DNA from 3 places in the Micromonospora sp. LOL_021 genome. Region 1 is predicted to be linked to each of the others. Evidence: riboswitches for the same ligand, from Rfam matches in the RefSeq annotation. Region 1 holds a riboswitch; each other region holds the start of a gene.
What was found. A riboswitch is a leader RNA that binds a small molecule or an ion and turns the genes downstream of it on or off. The one in region 1 is predicted to bind cobalamin.
Positions count from the first base shown of each region.

Region 2: another riboswitch for cobalamin. It lies ahead of cobN (cobaltochelatase subunit CobN); the one in region 1 lies ahead of ACFHWT_RS28055 (ribonucleoside-diphosphate reductase subunit alpha).
Region 3: another riboswitch for cobalamin. It lies ahead of ACFHWT_RS14430 (CbtB domain-containing protein); the one in region 1 lies ahead of ACFHWT_RS28055 (ribonucleoside-diphosphate reductase subunit alpha).

Region 1 is NZ_JBHMIN010000065.1:9,789-17,440, forward strand. It holds gene ACFHWT_RS28025 (carbohydrate ABC transporter permease) at 1-752, shown strand, start outside; gene ACFHWT_RS28030 (carbohydrate ABC transporter permease) at 745-1,566, shown strand; gene ACFHWT_RS28035 (DUF4434 domain-containing protein) at 1,599-2,537, shown strand; gene ACFHWT_RS28040 (N-acetylmannosamine-6-phosphate 2-epimerase) at 2,534-3,331, shown strand; gene ACFHWT_RS28045 (ROK family protein) at 3,331-4,299, shown strand; gene ACFHWT_RS28050 (hypothetical protein) at 4,277-4,822, opposite strand; cobalamin riboswitch at 4,918-5,128, shown strand; gene ACFHWT_RS28055 (ribonucleoside-diphosphate reductase subunit alpha) at 5,268-7,607, shown strand; gene ACFHWT_RS28060 (ribonucleotide-diphosphate reductase subunit beta) at 7,604-7,652, shown strand, end outside.
Region 2 is NZ_JBHMIN010000018.1:84,773-92,424, reverse strand. It holds gene ACFHWT_RS14510 (precorrin-3B synthase) at 1-1,208, opposite strand, end outside; cobalamin riboswitch at 1,325-1,455, shown strand; gene cobN (cobaltochelatase subunit CobN) at 1,512-5,129, shown strand; gene ACFHWT_RS14500 (pirin family protein) at 5,190-6,161, shown strand; gene ACFHWT_RS14495 (lytic polysaccharide monooxygenase) at 6,300-7,055, shown strand; partial or broken gene ACFHWT_RS14490 (MFS transporter) at 7,063-7,311, shown strand; gene ACFHWT_RS14485 (response regulator transcription factor) at 7,261-7,652, opposite strand, start outside; gene ACFHWT_RS14480 (sensor histidine kinase) at 7,650-7,652, opposite strand, start outside.
Region 3 is NZ_JBHMIN010000018.1:71,430-79,081, forward strand. It holds gene ACFHWT_RS14400 (hypothetical protein) at 1-572, shown strand, start outside; gene ACFHWT_RS14405 (aldehyde dehydrogenase family protein) at 732-1,334, shown strand; gene adhE (bifunctional acetaldehyde-CoA/alcohol dehydrogenase) at 1,271-3,373, shown strand; gene ACFHWT_RS14415 (hypothetical protein) at 3,508-3,666, opposite strand; gene ACFHWT_RS14420 (hypothetical protein) at 3,918-4,259, opposite strand; gene ACFHWT_RS14425 (CbtA family protein) at 4,307-5,065, opposite strand; gene ACFHWT_RS14430 (CbtB domain-containing protein) at 5,081-5,281, opposite strand; cobalamin riboswitch at 5,313-5,486, opposite strand; cobalamin riboswitch at 5,598-5,725, shown strand; gene ACFHWT_RS14435 (VWA domain-containing protein) at 5,806-7,652, shown strand, end outside.

The sequences.
Region 1 (7,652 bases):
CCTTCGTCGGCGTCGACAACTACCGCACCATGGTCGGCGACGAGCGGTTCACCAAGGCACTGTTCAACACGCTGTACCTGACCGTGTTCGGCGTACCGCTCGCGCTGGCGCTGTCGCTGGGGTTCGCCCTGGCGCTCAATTCACGGGTACGCGGCCTGCCGCTGTACCGGGCCATCGTCTACCTGCCGACGATCATCCCGATCGTGGTCAGCGTCTACGTCTGGCGTTGGCTGCTCAACGCCCAGTACGGCTACTTCAACCGGATCCTCGGCCTGCTGCACCTGCCGCAGCCGAACTGGCTGGCGGACCCGACGTTCACGAAGCCGGCGATCATTCTGATCGGGCTGTGGATGGTCGGCGGTACGACCGTCATCTACCTGGCCGCGCTCAAGGACGTGCCGAGCGAGACCTACGAGGCGGCGCTGGTCGACGGGGCCGGCCCGTGGCAGCGGTTCCGCGCGGTGACCTGGCCGGCGATCAGCCCGGTGACCCTCTTCCAGCTGATCGTCGGGCTGATCACCAGTCTGCAGCTGTTCACCCAGCCGTACCTGCTGGCGCAGACCCGGCTCAACGCGGCCGCCGGCGGCCCCGACGACTCCCTGCTGACCTACGGGATGTACGTGTACCAGAACGCGTTCGTGTTCCTGAAGATGGGCTACGCGTCGGCGCTGGCCTGGGTGCTGTTCCTCGTCACGCTCGCGGTCACCGCGGTCCTGATGCTCACCTCGCGGCGATGGGTTCACTATGGATAGAAAAGCGCGGTTCGCCGGTCGTCACGCGCTCGTCTGGGCGATCGCGCTCGGCATGCTGTTCCCGTTCGTCGTCATGATCGGCACCGCACTGAAACCGCCCACCGAGATCTTCTCGCTGCCGCCGCGGGTGCTACCTGAGCAGTGGGAGTTCGGCAACTTCGAGGCGGCCCTGTCGGCGATGCCGTTCTGGCGCTACCTCGGCAACACCCTGCTGGTCTCCGGGCTCTGCGTCGTCGGCAGCCTGGTGTCCTGCCCGCTGGTGGCGTACTCCCTGGCGAAGCTGCACTGGCCCGGACGTGGCCTGATGCTGGCGCTCGTCCTCGGCTCGATGATGCTGCCGCCGCAGGTGACCCTCGTCCCGCTGTACCTGCTGTGGAACAAGCTCGGCCTGGTCGGCACCTACTTCCCGTTGATCGTGCCGAGCTTCTTCGGCATCCCGTTCTTCATCTTCATGCTGCGCCAGTTCCTCGTCGGGATTCCGGACGAACTGCTCGACGCGGCGCGGCTCGACGGCGCCTCGGAGTTCCGGGTCTACTGGCGGATCGTGCTTCCGCTGGCCCGGCCGGCGCTAGCCACCGTGGCGGTGTTCCAGTTCGTCTGGACCTGGACCGACTTTCTCAATCCACTCATCTACCTCAGCGACAGCAGCCAGTACACGCTGTCGGTCGGGCTGTACGCGTTCTTCTCCGAGCACGGCGTTGACTGGGGCCCGTTGATGGCGGCCAGCGTCATGTTCACCCTCCCCGCCTTGATCATTTTCCTGCTCGGGCAGCGGTACTTCGTCGAGGGCATCGCGACGAAGGGACTGAAGTGACCGCAGCCGCACCAACCGCGAAAGGAACGTCCATGCCGTACCAGGCGATCAGCGGCACCTTCCTCGACGAGATCAGCGTCGACATCCCGTCCCAGAACTGGGGCGAGCGGGAATGGGCCCGCGAGTTCGACACCTTCGTCGAAGCCGGGATCGACACCATCGTGCTCATCCGGCTCGGCCTGGGCGAGCGGCTGGCCTGTCCGAGCCGGGCGGTTACCGACCGGCTGCCCGCACTGCCGGTCCACGTCGACCTGGTCCAGCTCTTCCTCGACCTTGCCGCCAAACGCAACATCGACTTCTTCCTCGGTCTCTACGACTCGCACTACCACTGGTACCGCTACGACTGGCGGACCGAGGTCGACCTCAACCTCGCCGTCATCGACGAGATGTGGCAGCGGTACGGCGGGTCACCAGCGCTGCGCGGCTGGTACCTGCCGCACGAGACCACCGACACCAGTCTGCGGATCCTCGACATCAACACCACCCTCGCGGCCCGGCTGCGCGAGATCAGCGACCTGCCCGTCCTGGTGTCGCCGTTCTTCCACGGCCGCGCCGACATGGCCACCAGCACCGATCCCCGGCAGCGGCCCCGCTCGCCCGAGGAGCACGTGCGGATCTGGGAGGAGATCTTCCAGCGGTACGCCGGACTCGTCGACTGCTGCGCGTTCCAGGACGGCACCGTGGAGCTGGCCCGCTCGGCCGAGTACTTCGCCGCGACCGCCGAGGCGGCGCGCCGGCACGGCATCGCCTCCTGGGCCAACATCGAGACCTTCGACCGGGACATGCCGATCCGGTTCCCGCCGACCGACTGGCGCAAGCTGGCGCACAAGCTCGACGCGGTCCAACCGTACGTGGAGAAAATCATCACCTTCGAGTTCTCCCACTTCCTCAGCCCCAACTCGGTGTGGCCGGCGGCCCGCAACCTCTACGACCGCTACGGCGAGTTTCTCACCTCCCGGGGTGCCCGATGATCCCGTCGCAAGACCCGGTGACCCCGCCGCACGACCCGGCGGCGCCTCCGCAGGACCCGGCCGCCCCGCGGCTGGACCCGGTGGCGGCGATCGTCGGCGGCCTGGTGGTCTCCTGTCAGGCCCCCGAGGGGCATCCGCTGCGGGTACCGTCGGTCATCGCCCGGCTCGCCGAGTGCGCCGCCCTCGGTGGTGCCGCCGCCGTACGGGTCAACCACCCCGACGACGTACGGGCGGTGAAGTCCGCCGTGGACCTTCCGGTGATCGCGCTGCACAAGGAGCGGGCCGCCGACCGCGACCTGATCACCCCACGCTGGGAGCTGGTCGAGGCGCTCGCCGCCGCCGGTGCCGACGTCGTCGCCGTCGAGGCCACCGGACGGGGCGAGCTGCCGGTTGACGCCCTGGTCGCCCGCGTCCACGGGCAGCTCGGCCTGCCCGTGATGGCCGACGTGGCAACCGTCGACCAGGGCACCGCCGCCTGGGCGGCCGGCGCGGACCTGGTGGCCACCACACTGTCCGGGTACACCCCGGACAGCCCACGGCAGGAGGCTCCCGATCTCGACCTCGTCGCGGCGCTCACCGCCGCCGGGGTCCGGACCGTCGCCGAGGGTCGGTTCGCCACCCCCGACCAGGTGCGTGCCGCGTTCGCCGCAGGGGCGTACGCGACGGTCGTCGGAACCGCGATCACCGACCCGGTCGCGTTGACCCGGGGCCTCGCCGCAGCCGCTCCACGCCCGACCGGCCCGGCCGGTGCCGCCAGCGCAGACAGTTCGGCCAGCCTGGCTGGGCAGCACTGATGGCGGCAGCCATGGCCGGCACCGACGGCCCGGTCACCATCGGTGTCGACATCGGAGGCACGAAGATCGCCGCCGCGCTCGTCGGCGTCGACGGCGCTGTCGGCCCACTGCGCCGGGTGCCGACGCCGGCCGCCGAGGGCGCCGCCGCGGTACTCGCCGCCGCGATCGATTTGGCCCGTCAGGTCGGGCGGGACGCGGCTGGGACCCCGGTCGCCTGCGGGGTCGGCACCGCTGGCGCCGTCGACCCGGCGGGTCGGGTCACCCACGCCACCGACACCCTGCCCGGCTGGCGGGGCACCGACGTGCGGGCAGCGTTCACCGCCGCCCTCGGCCTGCCGGTCGTGGTGTGCAACGACGTACACGCGATGGCCGCCGGTGAGGCATGGTGCGGCGCCGCCGCCGACGCCCGGGACGCGCTCGTCGTCGCCGCCGGCACCGGCATCGGCGGCGCGATCGTGGTCGGCGGCGACGTGGTGGTGGGCCGGCACGGGTTCGCCGGCAGCGTCGGGCATCTGCCGGCCGCCCGGCACCTCGGCCGACGTTGCGGTTGCGGCGCGGTCGACCACGTCGAGGCGTACGCGGCCGGCCCGGCGATCGCCGCCGAGTACGCGGCCCGGACCGGTCGCGGCGCGGCACCGCCCCTGGAGGAGGTCGCGGCGGCGGCTGCCGGCGGTGATCCGGTGGCGGTCGAGGTGACCGACCTGGCCGCCCGGGTGCTGGGCGAAGGGCTGGCAACCGCCGCCAACCTGCTCGATCCCGAGGTGGTCGTCCTCGGCGGTGGCGTCGTCGGACTCGGCGACCGGTTCGTCGCCGACGTGCGCGCCGCGCTGCACGCGGCGGCGCTGCCCGGGATCGACCGGCTGCCGGTGCGTACCGCCCGGCTCGGCAACGCCGCAGTGCTGGCCGGCGCCGCGCTACTCGCCGGCCGGGTCCGCACCGGCCGGATCAGCGCCGGCCGAGGTCGATGACGGGCTCGGCGCCACCTCCTCCGCTGGTCGCCGCGTCGCCCCCGCTGGCACCGGTCGGCCGGTCCGATCGTCGACCCGGATTGAGCCACAGCGAACCGATCGCCAGGATCAGCAACAGGTGTACGGCGGATTCGCCGCCTCCCTTATGGATCCAGCCCTGCCAGCCCGGCATGACGCCCAGCAGCAGTTCGCGCTGCGCGTCGATGTCCGGTGCGATGACGAACGACAGGGCGATCAGCGCCACGGTCGACACGCTGAAGCCGACGACCAGGCCCACCCGGCACCGTCGGGGCCGTCGCCGGGGTCCGACGGTCAGCGCCCAGACGGCCAGGCTGCTCACCGCCGCGATCCCGAGCATCGGCAGGTACGGCGTACCGGGCGAGGTGATCCCGGCCAGGGCGTTGTTCAGGTCGAACACCACACCGGCCCGCAGCCCGGTCGCCTGGATGCTGAGCACCCCGACGACGCCGACGAGCAGGGTGCCGAGCACCGCCCCGTACAGACCCCATAGCACGCTTCTCACCCGACGGACCCCTCCTCCTCGTACCCGGTGCGATCCGATGCCGCGACACGCCGAACACAGTATCTGGTGTTGCGTCTTCTGGCTCGCACCCATATATGGTGTACCCCGCAGCTGGTTCGGCCGCCCCTCGGCGGTGGTCGAGGCAAGAGGGAACCCGGTGTGAGTCCGGGACTGCCCCGCAGCGGTGAGTGGGAACGACCGCCGTCACCGAGCACTGGACCCGTGGTGGGTCCGGGAAGCGACGGCCAGTAGGTACGAGCACGACGCCCACGAGTCCGAAGACCTGCCAGCGTGCCGCACGCGTCGCGTGCGGTGGTCGAAGGCCGCGCGGGACGGCCGACGCCGACGACCGGTTCACACCGGCGGAGCAGACCGCCAGGTGGGCGACCGGTGGCGTCCTCCCCGCGTGTCCTCGACCGGTGGACAGGCACGACAAGGGGAACCGATGCAGGTACGCAAGCGCAACGGCGACACCGAACCGGTGGACGTCAACAAGATCGTCAAGGCGGTCGAACACTGGGTCGCCGACCTGACCGAGGTCGACCCGCTGCGGGTGGCGACCCGGACGATCAGCGGACTGTACGACGGGGCGACAACCGCCGAGCTGGACAAGCTGTCCATCCAGACGGCGGCGGAGCTGATCGGCGAGGAGCCGCAGTACTCGAAGCTGGCGGCCCGGCTGCTCGCCGCCTACGTGGACAAGGAGGTCCGCGGCCAGCAGGTGGCCAGCTTCAGCCAGTCGATCCGCTACGCCCACGGACTCGGGCTGATCGCCGACGACACCGCGGCCTTCGTGGCCCGCAACGCCCGCAAACTCGACGACGCCGTCGACGTCGACGGCGACCTGCGCTTCGAGTACTTCGGGCTGCGAACGGTGGCCGACCGCTACCTGCTGCGGCATCCGCAGACCCGGCTGGTGGTGGAGACGCCACAGTACTGGCTGCTGCGGGTGGCGTGCGGGCTGTCCCAGACGCCGGCCGAGGCGATCGACTTCTATCGGCTGATCTCCAGCCTGGCCTATTTGCCCAGCTCACCGACCCTGTTCAACTCGGGCACCCGGCACACCCAGATGTCGTCCTGCTTCCTGGTGGACTCGCCGCGTGACGAGCTCGACTCGATCTACGAGCGTTACCACCAGGTGGCGAAGCTGTCGAAGTTCTCCGGCGGGATCGGCATCTCCTGGTCGCGGATCCGCGGCCGGGGCGCGCTGATCCGGGGCACCAACGGCAAGTCCAACGGCATCGTGCCGTTCCTCAAGACGCTCGACGCCGGGGTCGCGGCGGTCAACCAGGGCGGCCGCCGCAAGGGCGCCGCCTGCGTCTACCTGGAGCCGTGGCACCCGGACGTCGAGGAGTTCCTGGAGCTGCGGGACAACACCGGCGAGGACGCCCGGCGCACCCACAACCTCAACCTGGCCAACTGGATCCCGGACGAGTTCATGCGGCGGGTCGAGGCGGACGCCGACTGGTCGCTGATCGACCCGTCCGACGCACCCGAGCTGCCCGACCTGTATGGCGAGGCGTTCGACGAGGCGTACCGGGCGGCGGAGAAGAAGGCGGTCCGGACGGTCAAGGCCCGCGACCTGTACGGGCGGATGATGCGCACCCTGGCGCAGACCGGCAACGGCTGGATGACGTTCAAGGACGCCGCGAACCGGATGTCCAACCAGACCGGCGAGCCGGGCAACACGATCCACCTGTCCAATCTGTGCACCGAGATCCTCGAGGTCAACAGCGACACCGAGACCGCCGTGTGCAACCTCGGGTCGGTCAACCTCGGCGCGCACGTCACCGCCGACGGCGTCGACTGGGACAAGCTGCGCGCCACGGTCCGTACCGCCGTGGTGTTCCTCGACCGGGTGATCGACATCAACTACTACCCGGCGGCGCAGGCGGCGGCGTCGAACCCGCGCTGGCGACCGGTCGGGCTGGGGCTGATGGGCCTGCAGGACGCGTTCTTCACGCTGCGGCTGCCGTTCGACTCGGCGCCGGCCCGGGAGCTGTCCACCCGCGTCCAGGAGGAGATCTTCCTGACCGCGCTGGAGACCTCCGCCGGGCTCGCCGAACGGTTCGGCCCGCATCCGGCGTACGCCGAGACCCGGGCCGCCCGGGGCGAGCTGCACCCGGACCTGTGGGGTGCCGAGCCGGGCCAGCCCGAGCGGTGGGCCCGGCTGCGGTCGACGATCGCCGCACACGGTCTGCGGAACTCGCTGCTGGTCGCGATCGCGCCGACCGCGACGATCGCCTCGATCGCCGGCTGCTACGAGTGCATCGAGCCGCAGGTGTCCAACCTGTTCAAACGCGAAACCATGTCCGGGGAGTTCCTGCAGATCAACACCTACCTGGTCGGCGAGCTGAAGGCGCGCGGGCTGTGGACGGCGCCGGTCCGGGAGCAGATCAAGCGGGCCGAGGGGTCGGTGCAGGGCCTCACGGACCTGCCCGCCGACGTGCGGGAGCTGTTCCGTACCGCATGGGAGCTGCCGCAACGGGCACTGATCGACCTGGCCGCCGCCCGCGCCCCGTACGTCGACCAGTCGCAGTCGCTGAACCTGTTTCTCAGCGCACCGACCATCGGCAAGCTCTCCTCGATGTACCTGTACGCCTGGAAGTCCGGGCTGAAGACCACCTACTACCTGCGGTCGCGTCCGGCGACCCGGATCCAGCAGGCCACCGTCGGCATCGCACCGGCCGCCACGCCGACCGTCAGGCCGGTCGTCGCGGCCGGCGACGACGAGGCGTTGGCCTGCTCCCTGGAAAACCCCGAAACCTGTGAGGCCTGCCAGTGACCACCGTCTCCGAAACCAGCAACGCCACCGCGACCGCCACCGCCA
Region 2 (7,652 bases), on a different contig from region 1:
ATCTGGTACCCGGCACCGGTGGCGGTCACCCGGACCACCGGCCCGGCCGGAGTGCCGCAACCACGCTCACAGCCGATCCAGTGCACCGGTAGGTGGGGACGACGCCCCAGTGATGGATGCACACCGCCGGTCGGGGCCGGCCGCCCGGCGTGCGTCGCTGCCGCCTCGGCGCGCACGTCGGCCCGCGACCGGGCGCAGCCCGGCAGCCCGGCGCAGGCGGTCACTCCGAGCCACGGCGAGCCGGGGTCGGTGACCAGCCCGGCGCGGGTGAACCGGTCCGCCCAACCGGCGGGGTCGGTCACCCGGGGCAGCACCACTCCCCGCCAGGGCGTGATCCGCAGCTGCGGCGACGCGGCCGCGAGCAGGTCGGCCTGGTCGACCGTCAACCGTCCCAACGGGATCGCCACGACCAGCGCGAAGTCGCCGTCGGGGCGGTGCCGCACCCCGACCGGCACGGCGGGGCCGGCGGCCGGCGGCGGTTGTTGCCACCGCCGCGCGGTACGCCGCACCCCGGGTGCGGTGCCGGCCCGGGTCACGACGCGGTCCAGCCCAGCCGGAGTCAGATCATCGAGGCGCCACGCGCTGCCGGCCGCCGCGTCCGGATCGTCCAGGAAGGCACGGGCGGCGGCGACCGCGGCCCGTGCCGCGTCGGCGGGCCCGGCCCGCAGCCCGTGGTCGGCACCGGCGAGCAGCACGGCCACGTCGTCGTCCGGTCCGGGCAGCAGACCGACGTCGGCTCGGGCCGTGACGGTGTCGCCTCCGCCGTCGTCGACGGCGAAGAGGAACCGCCCGGAGAGCCGGGCCAGGTCCGGCTCCGCGCAGATCGCCGCGTCGAGGGCGCGGACCTGCGCCCCGACGTCCCAGGCCGCCGGGGAGTCGATGTCAGCGAGGGCGGAGCCGAGGATGTTGCGGACCCGTTCGTGCGCGGTCGACGGTAGCAGCCCGGCCGCACGCAGCCGGGCGGCGAGTGGTCCGGTGGCGGTGGCCGCGACCGCGCGTAGCTGGACGTTCGCCCGGCTGGTCAGTTCGAGATGTCCATCACCGTGGTCGCGGGCGACGGCGGCCAGCAGGCGTAGCTGGACGGCGGTGAGCAGCCCTCCGGGGCAGCGGATCCGGGCCAGCAGGCCGTCGGCGGCCGGGTGCAGGTGCAGGGCGCCGGGGCAGGCATCGGGTGCGCCCCGGGCGGGCGGCGATGGCAAGGCGGGCACTCGGCGGATACTACGGGTCGTCTCCGGACGGCGGCCGCCGCACGGCGAATACATCACACCTTGACGAAACGTCCGCCGGTCGTGACAGTGTTCGTAGCCAGACGCGGCGACAAGTGGAGGAAGTCCGGTGTGAATCCGGTGCGGTCCCGCCACTGTCACCGGGGAGCAGACCCCACCGACGGCCACGGTCCCCTCAGTCGGGTGCCGGAAGGCCGGGGCGAGCGTTGATCCGGGAGCCAGGAGACTCCGGTCGCCGCGACCGACGACCCGGGGCGCGGACCCCGAGGGAGGACCGGGCGTCCGATGATGCTACTTTTGTCCACTTCAGATACTGATCTGCTGAGTGGACGAGCCAGCGGTGCCGACTGGCGCCTGGCAAACCCGGCCCGGCTGTCGGTCGACGACCTTCCACAGCTGCTGTCCGGCGTCGACCTCATGGTGGTCCGGCTGCTCGGCGGCCGCCGAGCCTGGCCGGACGGGCTGGACGCGCTGCTGGCCGGACCCCGTCCGGTGGTGGTGCTCAGCGGTGAGCAGGCCCCGGACGCCGCCCTGATGGAGCTGTCCACCGTACCCGCCGGGGTGGCCGCCGAGGCGCACGCCTATCTGGCCCACGGCGGGCCGGCGAACCTCGCCGAACTGCACCGTTTCCTGTCCGACACGGTGCTGCTCACCGGGCACGGCTTCGCCGCGCCACGGCCGGCCCCGGAGTGGGGCGTGTTGGAGCGCGCGAGCGCGCCGGACGGACCGGTGCGGCCGACCGTGGCGGTGCTCTACTACCGGGCACATCACCTGGCCGGCAACACCGGCTTCGTGCACGCGCTGTGCGACGCGGTCGACGCCGCCGGCGGCCGGGCGCTGCCGGTCTACTGCGCCTCGCTGCGCTCGGCCGACCCGCAGCTGCTGGCCACCCTGGGTCAGGCCGACGCCCTGGTGGTGACGGTGCTGGCTGCCGGCGGGACCCGACCGGCGACCGCCGGTGCCGGGGGCGACGACGACGCCTGGGACGTCGGCGCCCTCGCCGAGCTGGACGTGCCGATCCTGCAGGGACTCTGCCTGACCAGCTCCCGTCAGACCTGGGCGGCCACCGACGACGGGCTGTCCCCGTTGGACGCGGCGACCCAGGTGGCCATCCCCGAGTTCGACGGCCGGCTGATCACCGTGCCGTTCTCGTTCAAGGAGATCGACGCCGACGGACTGTCTGTCTACGTCGCCGACCCGCAGCGGGCCGCCCGGGTGGCCGGGATCGCGGTCCGCCACGGCGCGCTGCGGCACGTCGCGGCCGGTGACAAACGGATCGCGGTGCTGCTGTCGGCGTACCCGACGAAGCACGCCCGAATCGGCAACGCGGTCGGGCTCGACACCCCCGCCAGCGTCCTGGCGCTGCTCGGGACGTTGCGCGACGCCGGCTACGACGTCGGGCCACCCGACAGCCCCGACGCGGTCCCCGGCCTGGCCGACGGCGACGGTGACGCGTTGATGCACGCGCTGATCGCCGCCGGCGGGCAGGACCCGGACTGGCTGACCGAGGAGCAGCTGGCCGGCAACCCGGTGCGCATCCCGGCCGCCGACTACCGCCGCTGGTACGCCGAGTTCCCGGCGCAGCTGCGCGAACAGGTCGAACGGCACTGGGGTCCGCCACCGGGCGAGCTGTACGTCGACCGGTCCCGGAATCCGGACGGCGAGATCGTGCTGGCCGCACTACGCGCCGGCAACATCGTGCTGCTGGTGCAGCCGCCACGCGGCTTCGGGGCCAACCCGGTGGCCATCTACCACGACCCGGACCTGCCGCCGAGCCACCACTACCTGGCCGCGTACCGGTGGCTGGAGCACGGCTTCGGCGCGCACGCCGTGGTGCACGTCGGCAAGCACGGCAACCTGGAGTGGCTGCCGGGCAAGACGGTCGGGCTCAGCGCCGCCTGCGGGCCGGACGCCGCCCTCGGTGACCTGCCGCTGATCTACCCGTTCCTGGTCAACGACCCTGGCGAGGGCACCCAGGCCAAACGCCGGGCGCACGCCACCCTGATCGACCATCTGGTGCCGCCGATGGCCCGGGCGGACAGTTACGGCGACATCGCCCGGCTGGAGCAGCTGCTCGACGAGCACGCGAACATCGCCGCCCTGGACCCGGCGAAACTGCCGGCGATCCGGGCGCAGATCTGGACGCTGATCCAGGCCGCCCGGCTCGACCACGACCTCGGTCTGGACGACCGGCCGCACGACGCCGAGTTCGACGACTTCCTGCTGCACGTCGACGGCTGGCTCTGCGAGGTCAAGGACGTGCAGATCCGCGACGGACTGCACGTGCTCGGCGCGGCACCGGCCGGCGCGGCCCGGGTCGACCTGGTGCTGGCGATGTTGCGGGCCCGGCAGATGTGGGCCGGGCAGGTCGCGGCGCTGCCGGGCCTGCGGGAGGCGCTGGGCCTGGACGAGTCCGGCACCGACCGCGACGGCACCGACGCCGCCGAGGCGACCGCCCGGAAGCTGGTCGCGGCGATGGAGGAGCATGGTTGGCGGCCGGACGCCTCCGCCGACGTCGCCACGGGCGTGCTCGGCGACGACGAGCGGGCCGCGCTGGTCACCCGGATCCTGCGCTTCGCGGCGACCGAGGTGGTGCCCCGGCTGGCCCGCACCACCGACGAGCTGACCCACGTCGCGCACGCGCTGGCCGGCGGGTACGTGCCGGCCGGGCCGAGCGGGTCACCGCTGCGCGGGTTGATCAACGTGCTGCCGACCGGGCGCAACTTCTACTCGGTGGATCCGAAGGCGGTGCCGAGCAGGCTGGCCTGGGAGACCGGGCAGGCGATGGCGGAGTCGCTGCTGGCCCGCTACCGGGCCGACACCGATGACTGGCCCCGTTCGGTGGGACTGTCGGTGTGGGGCACGTCGGCGATGCGGACCTCCGGCGACGACATCGCCGAGGTGCTGGCGCTGCTCGGCGTACGGCCGGTGTGGGACGAGGCGTCGCGGCGGGTGACCGGCGTCACGGTGATCCCGGCGGCGGAGCTGGGCCGACCCCGCATTGACGTGACGGTACGGATCTCGGGCTTCTTCCGCGACGCGTTCCCGCACGTGGTGGCCATGTTGGACGACGCGGTCCGACTGGTCGCGGCCCTCGACGAGCCCGACGAGGTGAACTTCGTCGCCGCACACGCCCGCGCCGACCTGGCCACCCACGGCGACACCCGGCGGGCCACCATGCGGATCTTCGGCTCCAAGCCGGGGACGTACGGTGCCGGGCTGCTGCAGCTGATCGACAGCCGCAACTGGCGTGACGACGCCGACCTGGCCGAGGTGTACGCGGTCTGGGGTGGCTACGCCTACGGCCGCGATCTTGACGGCGCGCCGGCCCGCGAGCAGATGGAGTCGGCGTACCGGCGAATCGCGGTCGCGGCGAAGAACATCGACACCCGAGAGCATGACATCGCCGACTCCGACGACTACTTCCAATACCACGGTGGGATGATCGCCACGGTACGGGCGTTGACCGGGTCGGCCCCGGCGGCCTACGTCGGCGACAGCACCCGTCCGGAGGCGGTGCGGACCCGCGCCCTGCACGAGGAGACCGCCCGGATCTTCCGGGCCCGGGTGGTGAACCCGCGCTGGCTGGCGGCGATGCGCCGGCACGGCTACAAGGGCGCGTTCGAGCTGGCCGCCACGGTCGACTACCTGTTCGGCTACGACGCCACCGCCGGGGTGGTGGCCGACTGGATGTACGACAAGCTGGCCGAGACGTACGTGCTCGACGAGGTCAACCAGCGGTTCCTGGCCGAGTCGAACCCGTGGGCACTGCACGGGATCACCGAGCGGCTGCTGGAGGCGGCCGACCGCAAACTGTGGGGGTATCCCGACCCGGCGGTGCTGGACGGGCTGCGGGAGGTGTTCCTGCGCACCGAGGGCGACCTGGAGGACCGGGCCGGGTGACCTGGACGGTGCGGTGCGGTCGACCGGGCGCGTCGGCGGTGCCGCGCGTAAGGTCGAGGCATGAGTGCGGCGGCGTCGGGGAGCATCCGGTACGACGGGACGACGGTCGCCGGCGCGCAACCGGAGAGCGTGCTGCTGCCCGGTCACGACGTGCCGCTGGGCCGCTTCACGACGGTCCGCCGGCTGCTGCCGCAGCGGCCCCGGCGGATGGTCGGCGCCTGGTGCTTCGTGGACCACTTCGGGCCCGACGACGTGGCCGGGCGGCCCGGCATGCAGATCCCGCCGCACCCGCATACCGGGCTGCAGACGGTGACCTGGCTGGTCGACGGTGAGATCCTGCACCGGGACAGCCTGGGCAGCGTGCAGTCGATCGTGCCGGGGCAGCTCAACCTGATGACCGCCGGGCACGGCATCGCCCACTCGGAGCAGTCGCCGCCGGCCCATCCACCGGTGATGCACGGGCTGCAGCTGTGGGTGGCGTTGCCCGAGTCGGCCAGGTACGGCGAGCCTCGGTTCGCGCATCATGCCGCGTTGCCGCAGGTGGGTGCCGGTGACGCGCGGATCACGGTGGTGGTCGGCGAGTACGCCGGTGTCCGGAGCCCGGCCGAGATGGCCAGCCCGATCGTCGGAGCACAGGTCGACATCGGCACCGATGCGCCCGTCGCGCTGACGCTGCGCGACGATTTCGAGTACGCCCTGCTGGCGATGTCCGGCACGGCACGGGTCGACGGGGTGGAGCTGACCCCGGGTGGGCTGCTCTACCTGGGCGAGGGCCGGTCGGGCACGACGGTGACCAGCGACGGCCCGGCCCGGCTGTTCCTGCTCGGCGGTGAGCCGTTCGACGAACTGCTCGTCATGTGGTGGAACTTCGTCGCCCGCAGCCACGAGGAGCTGGTCGCGGCCCGCGGCGACTGGACGGCCGGTCGGCGGTTCGGCATGGTGACCGGCTGCGTGGACGCCCCGCTGCCGGCGCCGGAGATGCCGATCACCCGGATCAAGGCCCGCGACCGGCACGGCCGTACCGTCGGCTGACCCCTACCCGCGGTCGAGCGACATTCGTCGACGTATCGAAATTCTTCGTTCACATTCTTTACTGTTAACTATCTTTACGCTAACTTCGTCGGCAACGGCCGGCCGCCCCACCGCCACCCACGACGTGCGGAGCGCCCCATGCGACGACGGATCCTCCTGCCCCTGCTCGCCACCGGCACCATCCTCGGCACCCTGCTGATCGCCACCCCGGCCAGCGCCCACGGCTACGTCTCCTACCCGCCCAGCCGCCAGGCGATGTGCGCGCAGGGCCGGGTCGCGAACTGCGGCCCGATCGTGTGGGAACCGCAGAGCGTCGAAGGCCCCAAGGGCCAACGCACCTGCCACGGCGGGGTGAGCCGCTTCGCCATCCTCGACGACGACAGCGTCAACTGGCCGGCCACCACGGTCGGCGGCTCGGTCACCTTCACCTGGACGCTGACCGCCCGGCACGCCACCAGCACCTGGGAGTACTTCGTCGGCGGCACCCGGATCGCGGTGTTCGACGACGGCGGCCGGCAGCCCGCGGCCACCGTGTCGCACACCGTGAGCCTGGGTGGCCGCACCGGCCGGCAGAAGGTCCTGGCGATCTGGAACATCGCCGACACCTCGAACGCCTTCTACTCCTGCGTGGACGTCCAGATCGGCGACGGGCCCGGCCCGTCGCCGACCCCGCCACCACCGCCGTCGCCCACTCCGCCCCCGCCACCGCCGACCACCGCGCCCCCGACCACCGCGCCACCCGGCCAGCCCGGTGGCACCTGGGCCGCCGGAACCACGTACCAGGTCGGTGCCGTCGTCAGCTACGCCGGCGCCGACTACCGGTGCCGGCAGGCCCACACCGCACTCGCCGGCTGGGAACCGCCGGACGTACCGGCGCTGTGGCAACGGCTCTGACCGGCCGGTGCAAGATGTACAGCTGTCACAGTCGCCCCCGCTCGGCCGGCCGTTCTGGCGATTCTGGAGCGCCGCCACCCTCGCCAACATCGGCGACGGGATCCGGGCCGCCGCGTTCCCGCTGCTGGCCCTGTCCCTGACCGGGGATCCGCTCGGGCTGGCCGTCGTCGCCACCGCGCAGACCCTGCCCTGGCTCGTCGCCGGGCTAGCCGCCGGTGCGCTCGCCGACCGGGTCGCCCCCCGTCCGCTGCTCGCCGGCGATCTCGGTGTTGGTGCGGCCACGGGCGACGGCGATGAGCACCTGCTCCTCACGGTCGGTCAACGGGTCGAGCGGCGGCGGGTTGGTGATGACGACCACGGCGAGCGGGTCGGCGACGCCGGGGCCGGCGAGGCGACGGGTGGCCTCGATGCCGTCCACATCGGGCATCCGGATGTCGAACAGGCACACGTCGGGGCGTAACCGGTGGGCGAATTCGACCGCCCGTCGGCCGTCGGCCGCCTCGCCGACGACCTCGATGCCGGGCTGGGCGTCGAGGATCATCGTCAGCCCGGTCCGGACGATCTCCTGATCGTCGGCGACGACCACCCGGATGGTCA
Region 3 (7,652 bases), on a different contig from region 1:
AGGATGCCCCGGTGAAGCCCGAGGCGACTGCCGCCGTCGAGCCGCCGACCGCTACCTCGGAGGAGCCGTCGCCGGCCGAACCGGCCCGTCCGGAACCCGCATCGCCGGCCGATCCGGTCAAGACCGAACCCGCCACCGAGGTTCCCGCCGAGTCCGCCGCGGTTGCCACGGCCGAGCCGGCCAGTGTCGAGCCGGTCACTACCGCCGAAGCGGCCAGCCCTGAGCCGGCCAACCCTGAGCAGGTGCCGGCAGCCGAGTCGGCCACCGCCGCTGAGCCGGTCGCCGACTCGCCCACCGCTGCCGAGCCGCCCACCGCCGCTGAGCCGGTCGCCGACTCGCCCACCGCTGCCGAGGCTGGACCGGCGGACGACTTCCGACGCATCGAGGGCATCGGGCCGAAGATGGCCGCCGCCCTGCAGTCCGCCGGGATCCGCACGTACGAGCAGTTGGGCGCGACCGATGAGGCGGCGCTGCGCGCGGCGGTTCGCGCCGCCGGCGTACGGGCCACCGCCAGCCTGCCGACCTGGCCGGCCAAGGCCCGGGAGTTGGCCGCGGCGCGCTCCGCAAGCTGACCGGGTACGGCCCGGCGCCAGAGTGGACCGACGTCGGGTGACCTAGGTCCCGGCGATCGGGGACGTACGGCGGCAGCGTCCGATCACCGCACCGAGTGACGATGAGGTCGAGCACCGGCGGCAAGGTGCCGCCGGTGCCGACCGAACGAGGTGATCGGCATGACCGCAGTCGTCCAGGTGCACCCGAAGCCGGCCGCGCCGGCCGAGACAGAGGTCGCGATCGACGCCCTCGTCTCGGCGGCGTCGAAGGCACTCGACGACTACGCCGAATTCGACCAGGAGCGGATCGACACGATCGTCGGCAAGGCGTCGGTCGCCGCGCTCAGCCGCCACAGCGAACTGGCCCGGCTGGCGGTGCAGGAAACCGGCCGCGGCGTCTTCGAGGACAAAGCGGTGAAGAACATCTTCGCCTGCGAACACGTCACGCACAGCATGGCGGCGCTGAAGACGGTCGGCGTGGTCGGCCGTGACGACATCAGCGGCATCGTCGAGATCGCCGAGCCGGTCGGTGTGATCTGCGGCGTCACCCCGGTCACCAACCCGACATCGACGACGATCTTCAAGGCCCTGCTGGCGTTGAAGACCCGCAACCCGATCATTTTCGCCTTCCATCCGGCCGCCCAGCGGTGCAGCGCCGAAGCGGCCCGGGTGGTCCGCGACGCGGCGGTCGCCGCCGGCGCGCCGGCGCACTGCATCCAGTGGATCGAGCACCCGTCGGTCGAGGCGACCGGGGCGTTGATGCGCCACGACGGGTCGCGCTGATCCTCGCCACCGGTGGCAACGGCATGGTGCGGGCGGCGTACTCGGCGGGCAAACCGGCGCTCGGCGTGGGTGCCGGCAACGTCCCGGCCTACCTGGAACGGACCGCGAAGCTGGCCCGCGCGGTCAACGACGTGGTGCTGTCCAAGACGTTCGACAACGGCATGGTCTGCGCCTCGGAGCAGGCGGTCATCGTCGACGACATCTACGAATCGGCGATGGCCGAGTTCGCGAAGCTGCACGCGCACCGGGCGACTCCGCAGCAGAAGCGGCAACTGGAGGAGCTGCTGTTCGGTGCCGCCGCCGGATCGGCGGGCTGCGCCGGAGCCAAACTCAACCCGGCGGTCGTCGGGCAGTCCCCGGTATGGATCGCACGGCAGGCCGGGTTCACCGTACCCGCCGACACGTCGATCGTTCTGGTCGAGGTCGACCAGGTCGGCCCGGCCGAGCCGTTGACCAGGGAGAAGCTCTGCCCGGTGCTGGCGGTGTTGCGCGCCGACGGACACGTCACCGGCATCCGGTACGCCGAGCAGATGGTCGAGTTCCACGGCCTCGGCCACAGCGCCGTCATCCACACCAGCGACGCCGACCTCGCCGAGGAGTTCGGCCGGCGGGTCAAGGCGGTACGGATCATCTGGAACGCGCCGGCCTCGCAGGGTGCGATCGGTGACATGTACAACGCGATCGCGCCGTCGTTGACGCTGGGTTGCGGCAGCTACGGGCGCAACTCGGTGTCGAGCAACGTGACCGCCGTCCACCTGCTCAACATCAAGCGGGTGGCGAGGCGAACCAACAACCTGCAGTGGTTCAAGGTGCCGCCGAAGATCTACTTCGAGCCGCACGCGATCCGCTACCTGGCCGACATGCCGGACGTGCACCGGGTCACCGTGGTCACCGACGCGACGATGACCCGGCTCGGGTTCGTCGACCGGATCCTCACCGTGTTGCAGGGCCGGTCGCGAGGGGTCGCACTGCAGATCATCGACACCGTCGAACCGGAGCCGAGCATCCGTACCGTGGACGCCGGTGCCGAACAGATGCGCCACTTCCGGCCGGACACCATCATCGCCCTCGGCGGCGGCTCGGTGATGGACGCGGCCAAGGTGATGTGGCTGCGCTACGAACATCCCGGGGTGGTCTTCGCCGACATGCGGGAGAAGTTCTTCGACATCCGCAAGCGGGCGTTCACCTTCCCGGCTCCGGGAGAATTGGCGAAGCTGGTCTGCATCCCGACCACGTCGGGCACCGGGGCCGAGGTCACCCCGTTCGCGGTGATCACCGACACGGTGACCGGCAGGAAGTACCCGCTGGCCGACTACGTGCTCACCCCGAACGTGGCGATCATCGACCCGGTGCTCGCCGCCGACCTGCCGGCGGTGGTGACCGCCGACAGCGGCTTCGACGCGTTGACCCACGCCACCGAGTCGTACGTGTCGGTGTACGCCAACGACTACACCGACGGGCTCGCTCTGCAGGCGATCCGGCTGATCTTCGCCTACCTGGAGCGGGCGGTGCGTGACGGCGCCGCCGACCCCGAGGCCCGGGAGAAGATGCACAACGCCGGCACCATAGCCGGAATGGCGTTCGGCAACGCCTTCCTCGGCATAGTGCACGCCATGTCGCACACCCTCGGCGCGACGTTCCACATCGCCCACGGTCGGACCAACGCGATCCTGATGCCGCACGTGATCCGCTACAACGGGGCGCGGCCCGGCAAGCTGTCCGGTTGGCCGAAGTACGAGAACTACCGGGCTCCGGAGCGGTTCCAGGAGATCGCCCGGATGCTCGGCCTGCCGGCGGCCACCCCCGCCGAGGGAGTCGAGTCGTACGCCGCCGCCGTCGAACGGTTGCGTGACGCGGTCGGCATCGAGCCGTCGTTTCGGGCGGTCGGGGTGGACGAAGCGTCGTTCCTGGCCAGCCTGCCGCAACAGGCGGTCAACGCCTACGAGGACCAGTGCGCACCGGCCAACCCGCGGATGCCGATGCTCGACGACATGCAGCAGATCATGCGCACCGCGTACTACGGCACCGCCGGTGGCTGATCGTCTCCGTCCGGCTGCTGCTCGCTGCCGCAGCCGGACCTGTCCCACCTGCCCGTCCGGCCCGGCATCACTGTTGCTCGGGGAACGCCACGCAGTTGGCGCAGCCCGGACTTGGCACGGGTAACTCCGTCTGTTCATGGGAGATGACCAGACTGCTGGGCGAGATGCTCGACGCTGCGGTCGTCAACGGTGGGCGGCCGCTGCAGCACCCGGACCCGGTCGCGGGCGCCGGCCCGGCTGCCCAGGCTGCGTACCGTTGGGCGGTCCGGGCCGGGCAGGTCGATACCGTGCACGGTACGGAAACGCTGGCGCCAGATGTCCTGCCGCCGTACCGGCCGCGCGGCCGGCGTGGCCGCTCAGCTCGTCGAGCGCGACCTTGACGCGTTTGCGGGTCAGCCCCGGCTCATGGGCGAGCTGCGCGCTGCTGCGGGCATCCGAACATGGTCAACGTCCGGTGGCCGTGATCCGGGGCAGGCGCACGTTCGGGGGCGTCGCTTGTCGGCCGCCGGATCGCGGCGGCCGACAAGCGACGGCACCACGCGGGTCAGGGCGTCGAGGCAGACCTTCCCCAGCGAGGGGCGGCGAACCACAGCCCGGCGAGCCGGTCCGGGGGTGCTGCCAGGCCCGGCCCGCCGGCCGCGATCCACTCGACGACACTCGACAGTGACGTCTCGTCGAGCACGCCGCCGAGCCACACCGGGCGGGCGCCCAGTCGGCGGGCCAGCGCGGCCGGCTGCACCACCACCACGTTGGACCGGTCACAGGCGTTGAGGCAGTCGGACACCCGTACCGACCCGGCGGCGCGCAGGACGTCGAGCTGCCGGTCGTGGTCGACGTCCGGGTGTTTGCGGCGGGTGCCGCAACAGCAGCCCCGGCAGACGGTCACCCGGACGGAGTGCCTGGGTGCCGCGCCCGCCGCGCCGTCCTCCGCCGTCACGCGACGTTGGCGAGCGTGGTCCGCCGATCACCGGTCCGGGCCGGGGTGAGCAGCAGTCCGAACACCACCCCGAGGACCGTCCACATCGTGGCGAGCTGCGCCAGCGAGGCGAGTCGGAACTCCCACAGCAGCGCCGCCGGGATGTCGGCGGGCACGTCGACCCCGGTGGCCGGCCAGAGCGCCAGCAGCAGGGCGTACCCGACGACGGCCAGCGCCGCCGCGACCACCGTCCGGTAGGGTGCCGGCCGCGCCCAGCCGGCCAGCCGTCGGTGGGCCAGCAGCGCCAGCCAGCTGACGGCGGCTGCGGCGATGATGAACGACAGGTACTGTCCGGTGCGTTGGTTGACGGTGTCCGGGTCGCCGACACCCGGCGGGTTGGCCGGGAAGTGGATCGCCGGTAGCAGCGCCACCACGACGAAGCCGAGCCCGGCGAGCAGCCCCACCCGGCGGAAGTCGTCACGGCCGGGCAGCAGGTGCCGGGTCGCCGCGAAGACCACGGCGACGATCAACGCCAGGCACAGCGCCACCGCGACGGTGGCGACCAGCCCACCGAAGACCTGCATGGCCCGACCGACCAACTCCTCGTCGTGGCTGTGTCCGGCCGTCCCGGTCGCCGCGCGGGCCTCCTCGACGACCAGCGCAGACTCGATCTGCGGTTCGACGATCAGCAGGGCCGCCACCGCGCCCGTCACGCCGGCGGCCGCACCGGCGAGCAGGCCGCGGCTCAGCACCGTGCTGAACGGGTAGGTGCTCACGGAGCTGACCCCCGCTCAGTGGCACGGGACGCCGAGGGCGTGCCGGCCGTCGTGGGTGAACTCGTGCACGAACTCGGCGGCACCGGCCAGCACCAGCCCGTTGTCCTGCGCGACCAGGTAGATGACGACCGCCGCGACGGCGGCCAGCAACCAACCGACGAGCGGTACGCGGATGGCGGTGGTGGTGACGTCTCCGCCGACAGAAGGTGCAGTCATGCCAGGAAATCCTCTCGTCCATGCCTCGTGGCGATGCGGTGCATGCCACGGCCGGTCTCCTGGCTCCCGGATCGTCGCGGCCGTCCCGCCTTCCCGGACGTCGTCGGCCCAGTGGCTTGGTGGAACGGACACTTCCCGGTCACAGTGGCGAGGACCACGCCGGACTCACACCGGCTTCCCGAACACCGTGGCCTGCGCAGCGTACCGCCGTCGTGACCGCCCGGGCAATGGCTGCGGCCGTGGCAGGTACCGGGACCGGCGCCACATTGACGGTGGACCTTCGGTGGGGGAGCATGACCGGCACGAGCGGTGCGCGGAGGAACCCGGTGCGAATCCGGGGCGGTCCCGCCACTGTGACCGGTGAGTCGCATCCCCATGAGACAGCCACTGCCCCGATGGCGGGAAGGCTCGGGACGCGATGTCGATCCGGCAGCCAGGAGACTCCGGCCGCTCGCTGGTCCACCGGTACGCGGGCGTGGACACCCGCGGGAGGGATTCACCATGCACACCTGTCGGCCCCTGCCATGACGCCGTACCCGTTCACCGCCGTCGTCGGCCTGCCCGACCTGCGGCAGGCACTGTTGCTCGCCGCGGTGCACCCCGGCATCGGCGGAGTGCTCATCCGGGGTGAGAAGGGCACTGCAAAGTCGACGATCGTCCGCGCGCTGGCCGGGCTGCTACCGGAGGTCGACCGGGTGCTCGGCTGCCGGTTCGGCTGCGACCCGGCGGCCCCGGACCCAATCTGCCCGGACGGGCCGCACACCGCGCCGGTGACCGCACGCGGCGGCCCGGCCGCCCTGGTCGAGTTGCCGGTCGGCGCCACTGAGGACCGGGTCGTCGGCACCCTCGACATTCAGCGGGTGCTCAGCGCCGGCGTGAAGGCGTACGAGCCGGGGCTGCTCGCCGCCGCGCACCGGGGCCTGCTCTACGTCGATGAGGTCAACCTGTTGCCGGACCATCTGGTGGACCTGCTGCTGGACGCGGCGGCGATGGGCCGGGCGCACGTCGAACGCGACGGGGTGTCGGTCAGCCACGCCGCCCGGTTCCTGCTGGTCGGCACGATGAACCCGGAGGAGGGCGAGCCGCGTCCACAGTTGCTGGACCGCTTCGGGCTGATGGTGTCGGTGGCCGCGCCGACCGAGGTGGCCGACCGGGCCGAGGTGGTGCGCCGGCGGCTCGCGTACGAGACCGACCCGGTGGCGTTCGCGGACCGCTGGCGGTCCGCCGACAACCAGCTCGCACTGCGGGTACGCGACGCGCGGGCGGCCCTGCCCGCGGTCACGCTGCCCGATGCCGAGATCGACCGGATCGCCCGGATCTGCCTGGCGTACCAGGTGGACGGTATGCGGGCCGACATCGTGATGGCCCGCGCCGCCGTCGCGCTGGCCGCCTGGCGCGGTCAGACGGCGGTCACCGCCGCCGAGGTCGCCGACGCGGCCAGGCTGGCGCTGCCGCACCGGCGGCGCCGTGACCCGCTCGACCCGCCCGGCGCTGACGAGCAGCGCCTCGACGAGGTGCTGCGTGACGAGTGCAGCGACGACGACCCCGACCCTCCGCTCCCGCCGGGTCCGCCACCACCGGACGGCGGCCTGCCGCAGGGTCCGCCACCACCGGACGGCGGCCCGTCACCCGGCCCGCCCGAGTCCGACGGCGGCCCGCTTTCCGAGCCAGCTACGCCGGACGCCGGTGGGCCGGCGGCCGGTGCCGAGCAGCCGGACGGCGTACCGCCGGACGGTCCGGCTCCGGCGGCGGCCGGGCCCGCGTACCGGCCCCGGACACTGCGCCTACCCGGGCTCGGTGCCGGCGCGACGCCCGGCCGACGTTCGGCGGCCCACGCCGACCGGGGCCGAGTGGTCGGTGCCGGATCACCGACCGGACGGCCGTCGACGGTGCATCTACCGGCCACGGTGCGCGCCGCCGCGTCCCGGGGCGCCCGCCGGATCACCCCCGCCGACCTGCGCCAGGCCCGCTACGTCGGCCAGGAGGCGAACCTGATCCTGTTCGTGGTCGACGCCTCCGGGTCGATGGCGGCCCGGCAGCGAATGACCGTGGTCAAGACCGCCGTGCTGTCGCTGCTGCGCGACGCCTACCACCGGCGGGACCGGATCGGGATGATTACCTTCCGGGGTGCCGCCGCCGACGTGGTGCTGCCGCCGACCAGCAGCCACGAGGTGGCCGTCGCCAAGCTCGCGCAGCTGCGCACCGGTGGCCGTACCCCGATCGCCGCCGGGCTACGGGCCGCCGCGGCCACCGTCGCCGCCGAGCGCCGCCGCGACCCACGTCGCCGGCCGCTGGTGCTGCTGGTCACCGACGGGCGGTCGACCAGCGGGCCGGATCCGATAGCCCTGGCGCCGCTGCTCGCCGGCACCGC